One region of the Paraburkholderia sp. UCT70 genome, then DNA from elsewhere that is predicted to be linked to it. Evidence: predicted binding sites of a transcription regulator. Region 1 holds the regulator's gene; each other region holds the start of a gene.
The links. Region 1 encodes LexA, which represses DNA repair genes until DNA is damaged. Its sites were predicted from a motif close to ACTGTATNNNNATACAGT; they were not measured.

Region 1 (2,269 bases):
GTACAGCTTGCCGACGAACTCCCTGGCCTTCTGGTCGTTGCCGCCCGGTTGATGCTCGGCGTACGCCCACGCGGCCAGATAATTCCAGCGCGCGCCGCCCGAGGTCTTCGGATTCGGCGTCACGATCGACACGCCCGGTTTCACCAGATCGTCCCAATCCTTGATGTGCTTCGGGTTGCCCTTGCGCACCAGAAACACGATCGTCGACGTGTACGGCGATGCGTTGTCCGGCAGACGCTTTTGCCAGTTCTTGTCGACGAGCCCCTTGTTCGCGATCGCGTCGATGTCATAGGCGAGCGCGAGCGTCACGACGTCGGCCTGCAGTCCGTCTAGCACCGAGCGAGCCTGAGCGCCCGAGCCGCCGTGCGACTGCCTGAAGGTGACGGCTTCGCCGGTCCTGGCCTTCCATTCCTTGCCGAATGCCTGATTGACGTCCTGATACAGTTCGCGCGTCGGATCGTAGGACACGTTCAACAGCGAGGTGTCGGCGTGCGCGACGCCGCTTGCGCCCAACATGCCGAGCGCCCCCGCCGCGCCGACGGCGAGCGCCGCGATCAGTCTTCTGGTTCGAGCCGCAAGCCCCGTATGCCGATGGTTCATTTCAATTTTTCTCCGCGTGATGTCCGCTGATGAGCGTCTGGTGTTGTTCTGCGTCGCGGTCACGTGCACATGAGCGCCAACCGGAGGCCAGTCTATCGAAGCGCCTTCATCATTAAAAATAATGTTTCTTCATTTTTTAATACTCAAAAGTGGTAACGACAGATGCTCCGGCTGTTGGAACGCCGAAAACGCCGTCGTGTCGCCGATAAACGACGTCCCAGCGCGACCCTTGCGCCGAACTTAAAGTAAAGCTTGAAATGCGCCGAATACTGTATAAAAATACAGTCACCTGTTCATACATACAGTGGCTATGACAAAACTCACCGCACGACAGCAGCAGGTTTTCGATCTGATCCGCCGCGCGATCGAACGCACCGGCTTTCCTCCCACTCGCGCGGAAATTGCCGCCGAACTCGGGTTCAGCTCGGCCAATTCCGCGGAAGAACATCTGCGCGCGCTGGCGCGCAAGGGCGTGATCGAACTCGCGGCCGGCGCGTCGCGCGGCATCCGCCTGCTGTCCGGGCAGGAGGACGCGCCGTATCAGTTCACCCTGCCGCATGCGGGCCTGATGCAGTTGTCGTTGCCGCTGATTGGCCGGGTCGCGGCGGGTAGCCCGATCCTCGCGCAGGAACATATCTCGCAGCACTACGCGTGTGACCCGGCGCTGTTCTCGAGCAAGCCCGACTACCTGCTGAAGGTGCGCGGCCTGTCGATGCGCGACGCGGGCATTCTCGACGGCGACCTGCTCGCGGTGCAAAAGCGCACCGAAGCGAAGGACGGCCAGATCATCATTGCGCGGCTCGGCGATGACGTGACGGTCAAGCGTCTGAAGCGCCGGCCGAACGGCATCGAACTGATCGCCGAAAACCCCGATTACGACAACATCTTCGTGGAAACCGGCTGCGCCGATTTCGCGCTCGAAGGGATCGCGGTCGGGCTGATCCGCCCCAGCGAGTTCTGATCTTTCGCTGTCGCCGGAACGCTTGCGCCGGTTTGTCCAACCCAAGCCGCATTTACGCCCGCATCTACGCCGCACCGCCTGGAGAGATTCATGGAACGCCTTGCCCTCCTGTTGCCCTTTCGCCAGTTCGGCCGTCTGCGCCATCTGCGCAAGCTCACGCCCTGCGCGCTAATCGAGGCGCCCGCTGCGCGCACGCCGTCGCTGTTCGACGCGACTGCCGAAGCTTCCGGTCTGCCGTCGTCGTTGCCGGCGTTCGCGCGCGTGTCGCTGAATTCGGCGCTGAACATCGCCGAGCCCGCGCGTCGCGCGCCGGTGCGGGTCTATCATGGACCGTCGCGACTGATCATGGTCGGCACGGTCGACGCCGTATGCCGTATGATCGATCGTTGCATAGCCGACGAAGCCAACGTGCACGGCGCGGTGTTCGAAGCGTGAGCGAATCCTGAGTACGCATGCAACAAGCACTTCGGATGTTCAGAGATTCGCGCGGGATGGGATCGTTTCGACCTCGCCGTGGTCGACGTTAGATCATCACTGACGTGGAGTCCCATTCGATGACAATTCGGAAACGCACACAGGGCAGCGCCACCCGGCCGCTGCTGATCACGCTGATCGTGGTGATCGTGATTGCCGCGCTGGGCTTTATTTATGCGTCACCGTATCTCGCGGTGAACAATCTCAAACGCGCCGCCGATGCGCGTGACGCGC
Region 2 (2,269 bases), 1.4 Mb from region 1:
CAGGCCGCCGGTGAGCTTGTGCGACACCGCGGCGAGTGCTGGTTCGGCCTTGGCGAGTTCGTCGGCCGTCAGCAGTTCGTATGCCACGTTGGCTTCCTGCAGCACAGCGATGTCTTTCGCGGCGCCGTCGAACTGCTGTTGCGTGCGAAATACCTGCAGCGTGCCGCCGGTGCGGCCTTCGTACTGGATGCGGGTGTCGGCGCGCAACGCCTGCAGGCAGTCGCGGCTGTATTCGGCCAGCCGCACCATACGGCCCTTGTTCACCGCATAGCGCGGCGCCGTGCAGTTCTGCAGCATCTGCCTCATCCATTGCAGTTGGAACGCGGTGCCGTCGAGGCGAATCGCTAGCGGCGCGTGCTTCTGGAACATCCACTTGACGGCCTTCAGCGGGACGCCCGGGGCGGCCCACGGCGAAGCGTAGCCCGGCGAGATCTGGCCCGCGTTGGCGAAACTGGTTTCGAGCGCCGGGCCGGCCTCGCGATCGATGACGGTCACTTCATGACCGGCGCGCCCGAGGTAATACGCACTCGTCACGCCGACGACGCCACTGCCCAAAACGACGACTCGCATAGATGCTCCAGATATCCAAAAATTGAGTGAGGGCAAGGCGCTCGCCGGAGCTTCGATCTGATTCGATTCGGCGAGCTGCAACGTGAGGTGAAATACCGTTTGCCCAGTGTTAACCGCTATACTATTGGCAGTGAGACAGGTTTTGTTATCGTATTTTCATCATTTTTAGAAAAAACACCATGCGTACCCAGCGCCAGCCCGTGCGGGCTCTCGACAAGCTCGATCACAAGATCCTGCGGCTCCTGCAGCAGGACGGCCGTATGGCGATGAAGGACCTGGCGGAGCAGGTCGGTCTGTCGGTGACGCCGTGCATCGAGCGCGTCAAGCGGATGGAGCGCGACAGCGTGATCACCGGCTACTACGCGCGCGTGAACCCGGCCGAGCTGGGCGCGGCGCTGCTCGTGTTCGTCGAGATCACGCTCGATCACAAGAGTGGCAACATGTTCGACCTGTTCCGGCGCGAGGTGCAGAAGATCCCCGAGGTGCTCGAGTGCCACCTCGTGTCGGGCGATTTCGACTATCTGATCAAGGCGCGCATCGGCGAAATGGCCGATTACCGCAAGTTGCTCGGCGATATCCTGCTGCAGCTGCCGGGCGCGGTGCAGTCGAAGAGCTATGTGGTGATGGAGGAAATCAAGGAGACGCTGACGATCGCGGTGGGCGAGTAGGTGCCGGTTCACTGAGGGGTTCGACGCGCATCAAGCGACCAACGAAGTGCTCGACAAACGGCGTAAATACTGTATATTTATACAGGTGTTTTGCGCCGCTTTCCTTTGGCGCTTCCTGTTTGCGTTCGCTTTGCGTGGCCCGCCGTGGATGACCCCGACACCCCTGACATTCCCGAATTTCCGATCGCGCCGCCGGCGCCTCGCAAGGGGCGCGGCGCCGTCACGAACCTGCAAGGTCGCTACGAAGTCGACCAGCGCGAAACCGTCCACGACGGCTGGCAGACGGCCGACGAAGACGGGGAGCCGAAGGTCCTGCGCACGCAGGTGTTCGAGGAGCGCGCAAAAACAATCCTCACACGCAATGCGTCGCCGGACATTCCGTTCAATGTGTCGCTCAATCCTTACCGGGGCTGCGAACACGGCTGCATCTATTGCTTCGCGCGGCCCACGCACAGCTACCTGGGCTTGTCGCCCGGGCTCGATTTCGAAAGCCGCATCTACGCGAAGATCAACGCGCCCGAACTGCTCGAGCGGGAACTGTCGAAGAAATCCTATGTACCCGAGCCGATCGCGCTCGGCGTCGCCACCGATGCATGGCAGCCGGCCGAACGTGACTTGCGTCTTACGCGTCGTGTGATCGAGGTGCTCAGCGAGCGCAACCACCCGTTCGCGGCGATCACCAAATCATCGCTGATCGAGCGCGACATCGACCTGCTTGCGCCGATGGCCGGGCGCGGGCAATTCATGGCGGCGATCACCATCACCACGCTGGACGCCGACATCGCGCGCACGCTCGAACCGCGCGCTGCGACGCCGTCGCGCCGGCTGCGCACGATCCGTACGCTCAGCGAGGCGGGCATTCCAGTCGGCGTCAGCATCGCGCCGGTGATCCCGTTCGTCACCGAACCGGATATGGAGCGCGTGCTCGAAGCATGCGCCGAAGCGGGCGCCAGCAATGCGAGCTATATCGTGCTGCGGCTGCCGTGGGAGGTCGCGCCGCTGTTCAAGGATTGGCTGGGCGCACATTTCCC
Region 3 (2,269 bases), 1.8 Mb from region 1:
CGATCTTCTTGCGCAGCCGGTGCACGTAGACTTCGATCGCGTTGTTGCTGACTTCCTCGCCCCATTCGCATAGATGGTCGACGAGCTGCTCTTTCGAGACCAGCCGGCCTATCCGTTGCAGCAGCACTTCGAGCAGCCCGAGCTCGCGCGCGGACAGATCGATCGCCTGGTCGTTGACGTAGGCGATGCGGCCTACCTGATCGAACGACAGCGAGCCATGCCGCACGACGGTCGGGCCGCCGCCCGCGCCGCGCCGTGTCAGCGCGCGCACGCGCGCTTCGAGTTCGTTCAGCGCGAAGGGCTTGGCCATGTAATCGTCGGCGCCGAGGTCGAGGCCTTTGACGCGTTCGTCGACGCTATCGGCGGCGGTCAGGATCAGCACGGGCAGGTTCGAATTGCGCGCGCGCAGGCGGCGCAGCACCTCGAGCCCGGACATGCGGGGCAGGCCCAGATCGAGGATCAATAGGTCGAACGTCTGCATTGACAACGCGGTATCGGCTTCCACGCCGCTTTTCACGTGATCGACCGCATAGGCCGATTGGCGGAGTGATCGAACCAGACCGTCCGCGAGTATGCTGTCATCTTCGGCAATCAGAATTCGCATGATGCGCCAGCCTGGCTTTGCCGGCACCGTGGGGTTGCCCCGGTGCGCAGCGGTCTCCGAACATTATTGTGGGTAGTTGGGGCGACGCGACAGTAAAAATGCGCGTTCACATCACAATCGCGCTTGCCAAAACTACTGTTTTTTTATACAGTGTCTGCGTTTCGTGTGATGTCCTGGAGACTCCGCTCAATTCGAGTGGAACCACGGGTGCACACCTGCCTCAGACGCCGTTCATCATAGCAAAGGACGATTCATGGAAGAAAGCAAGAAAGGCTCGGCTGGACTGACTGCTGAAAAGAGCAAGGCTCTCGCCGCCGCGCTCGCGCAGATCGAAAAGCAGTTCGGCAAAGGGTCGGTCATGCGGCTCGGCGCAGGTGAGGCAGTCGAAGACATCCAGGTGGTCTCCACCGGATCGCTCGGCCTCGACATCGCACTGGGCGTCGGCGGTTTGCCGCGCGGCCGCGTGGTCGAAATCTACGGTCCGGAATCGTCCGGTAAAACCACGCTGACGCTGCAGGTCGTCGCCGAAATGCAGAAGCTCGGCGGCACCGCGGCGTTCATCGACGCGGAACACGCGCTGGACATTCAATACGCGGGCAAGCTCGGCGTGAACGTCGCCGACCTGCTGGTCTCGCAGCCGGACACCGGCGAACAGGCGCTCGAAATCGCCGACGCGCTGGTGCGCTCGGGCTCGATCGACATGATCGTGATCGACTCGGTCGCGGCGCTGGTGCCGAAGGCGGAAATCGAAGGCGAAATGGGCGACTCGCTGCCGGGTCTGCAGGCGCGTCTGATGTCGCAGGCGCTGCGCAAGCTGACCGGCACGATCAAGCGCACGAACTGCCTCGTGATCTTCATCAATCAGATCCGCATGAAGATCGGCGTGATGTTCGGCAACCCGGAAACCACCACGGGCGGTAACGCGTTGAAGTTCTACGCGTCGGTGCGTCTGGACATTCGCCGCATCGGTTCGATCAAGAAGAACGACGAAGTGATCGGCAACGAAACCCGCGTGAAGGTCGTCAAGAACAAGGTGGCGCCGCCGTTCCGTGAAGCGATTTTCGACATCCTGTACGGCGAGGGCATCTCGCGTCAGGGCGAAATCATCGACCTCGGCGTGCAGGCGAAGATCGTCGACAAGGCCGGCGCATGGTACAGCTACAGCGGCGAGCGCATCGGTCAGGGCAAGGACAACGCGCGTGAATTCCTGCGCGAAAACCCGGACATCGCTCGGGAAATCGAGAACCGTATCCGCGAATCGCTGGGCGTCACCGCGATGGCGAACGCCGTGACCGGCGCGGACGCTGAAGTCGCGGGCGAAGAAGAGTAAGCATCAAGTGATACGCAAAGGCCGGCCGCTGTCCGGTTTCGACTCCGGACGCTATCCAGACGGCCCGCGCGACGCGGCGGACGGATCGCCTGAGTCCGGCGATCCGTTCGAATCGTTCGACGCACATGACCGCGCCGCGAGCCGCGGCCCGCAGCGTACGCGGTCTGCGCCCGCTGCAGCGTCGTCCAGCCGGGATTCCTCCGGACTCGATTCCCCAATCCCCTCCGAAGTCACCTACACCCGCTCGCGCCGCCAATCCGGCGAAGAGAAGCCGGGCCGGTCCGACGAAGACGACAGCAGAAAATCCCAACGCCCCGCCCGTTCGCTGAAAGCGC

Region 2: a site for LexA is predicted at 1,307-1,324, ahead of OKW41_RS35720 (PA0069 family radical SAM protein). Genes of this name have one in related genera too.
Region 3: a site for LexA is predicted at 739-756, ahead of recA (recombinase RecA). Genes of this name have one in related genera too.

What each region holds. Positions count from the first base shown of each region.
Region 1 covers NZ_JBNPVZ010000004.1:819,799-822,067, reverse strand. The annotation lists gene OKW41_RS29395 (sulfate ABC transporter substrate-binding protein) at 1-600, opposite strand, end outside; gene lexA (transcriptional repressor LexA) at 911-1,561, shown strand; gene OKW41_RS29385 (hypothetical protein) at 1,652-1,996, shown strand; gene OKW41_RS29380 (DUF2939 domain-containing protein) at 2,116-2,269, shown strand, end outside.
Region 2 covers NZ_JBNPVZ010000004.1:2,196,609-2,198,877, reverse strand. The annotation lists gene OKW41_RS35730 (D-amino acid dehydrogenase) at 1-570, opposite strand, end outside; gene OKW41_RS35725 (Lrp/AsnC ligand binding domain-containing protein) at 750-1,238, shown strand; gene OKW41_RS35720 (PA0069 family radical SAM protein) at 1,383-2,269, shown strand, end outside.
Region 3 covers NZ_JBNPVZ010000004.1:2,591,813-2,594,081, reverse strand. The annotation lists gene OKW41_RS37630 (response regulator) at 1-604, opposite strand, end outside; gene recA (recombinase RecA) at 858-1,934, shown strand; partial or broken gene recX (recombination regulator RecX) at 1,942-2,269, shown strand, end outside.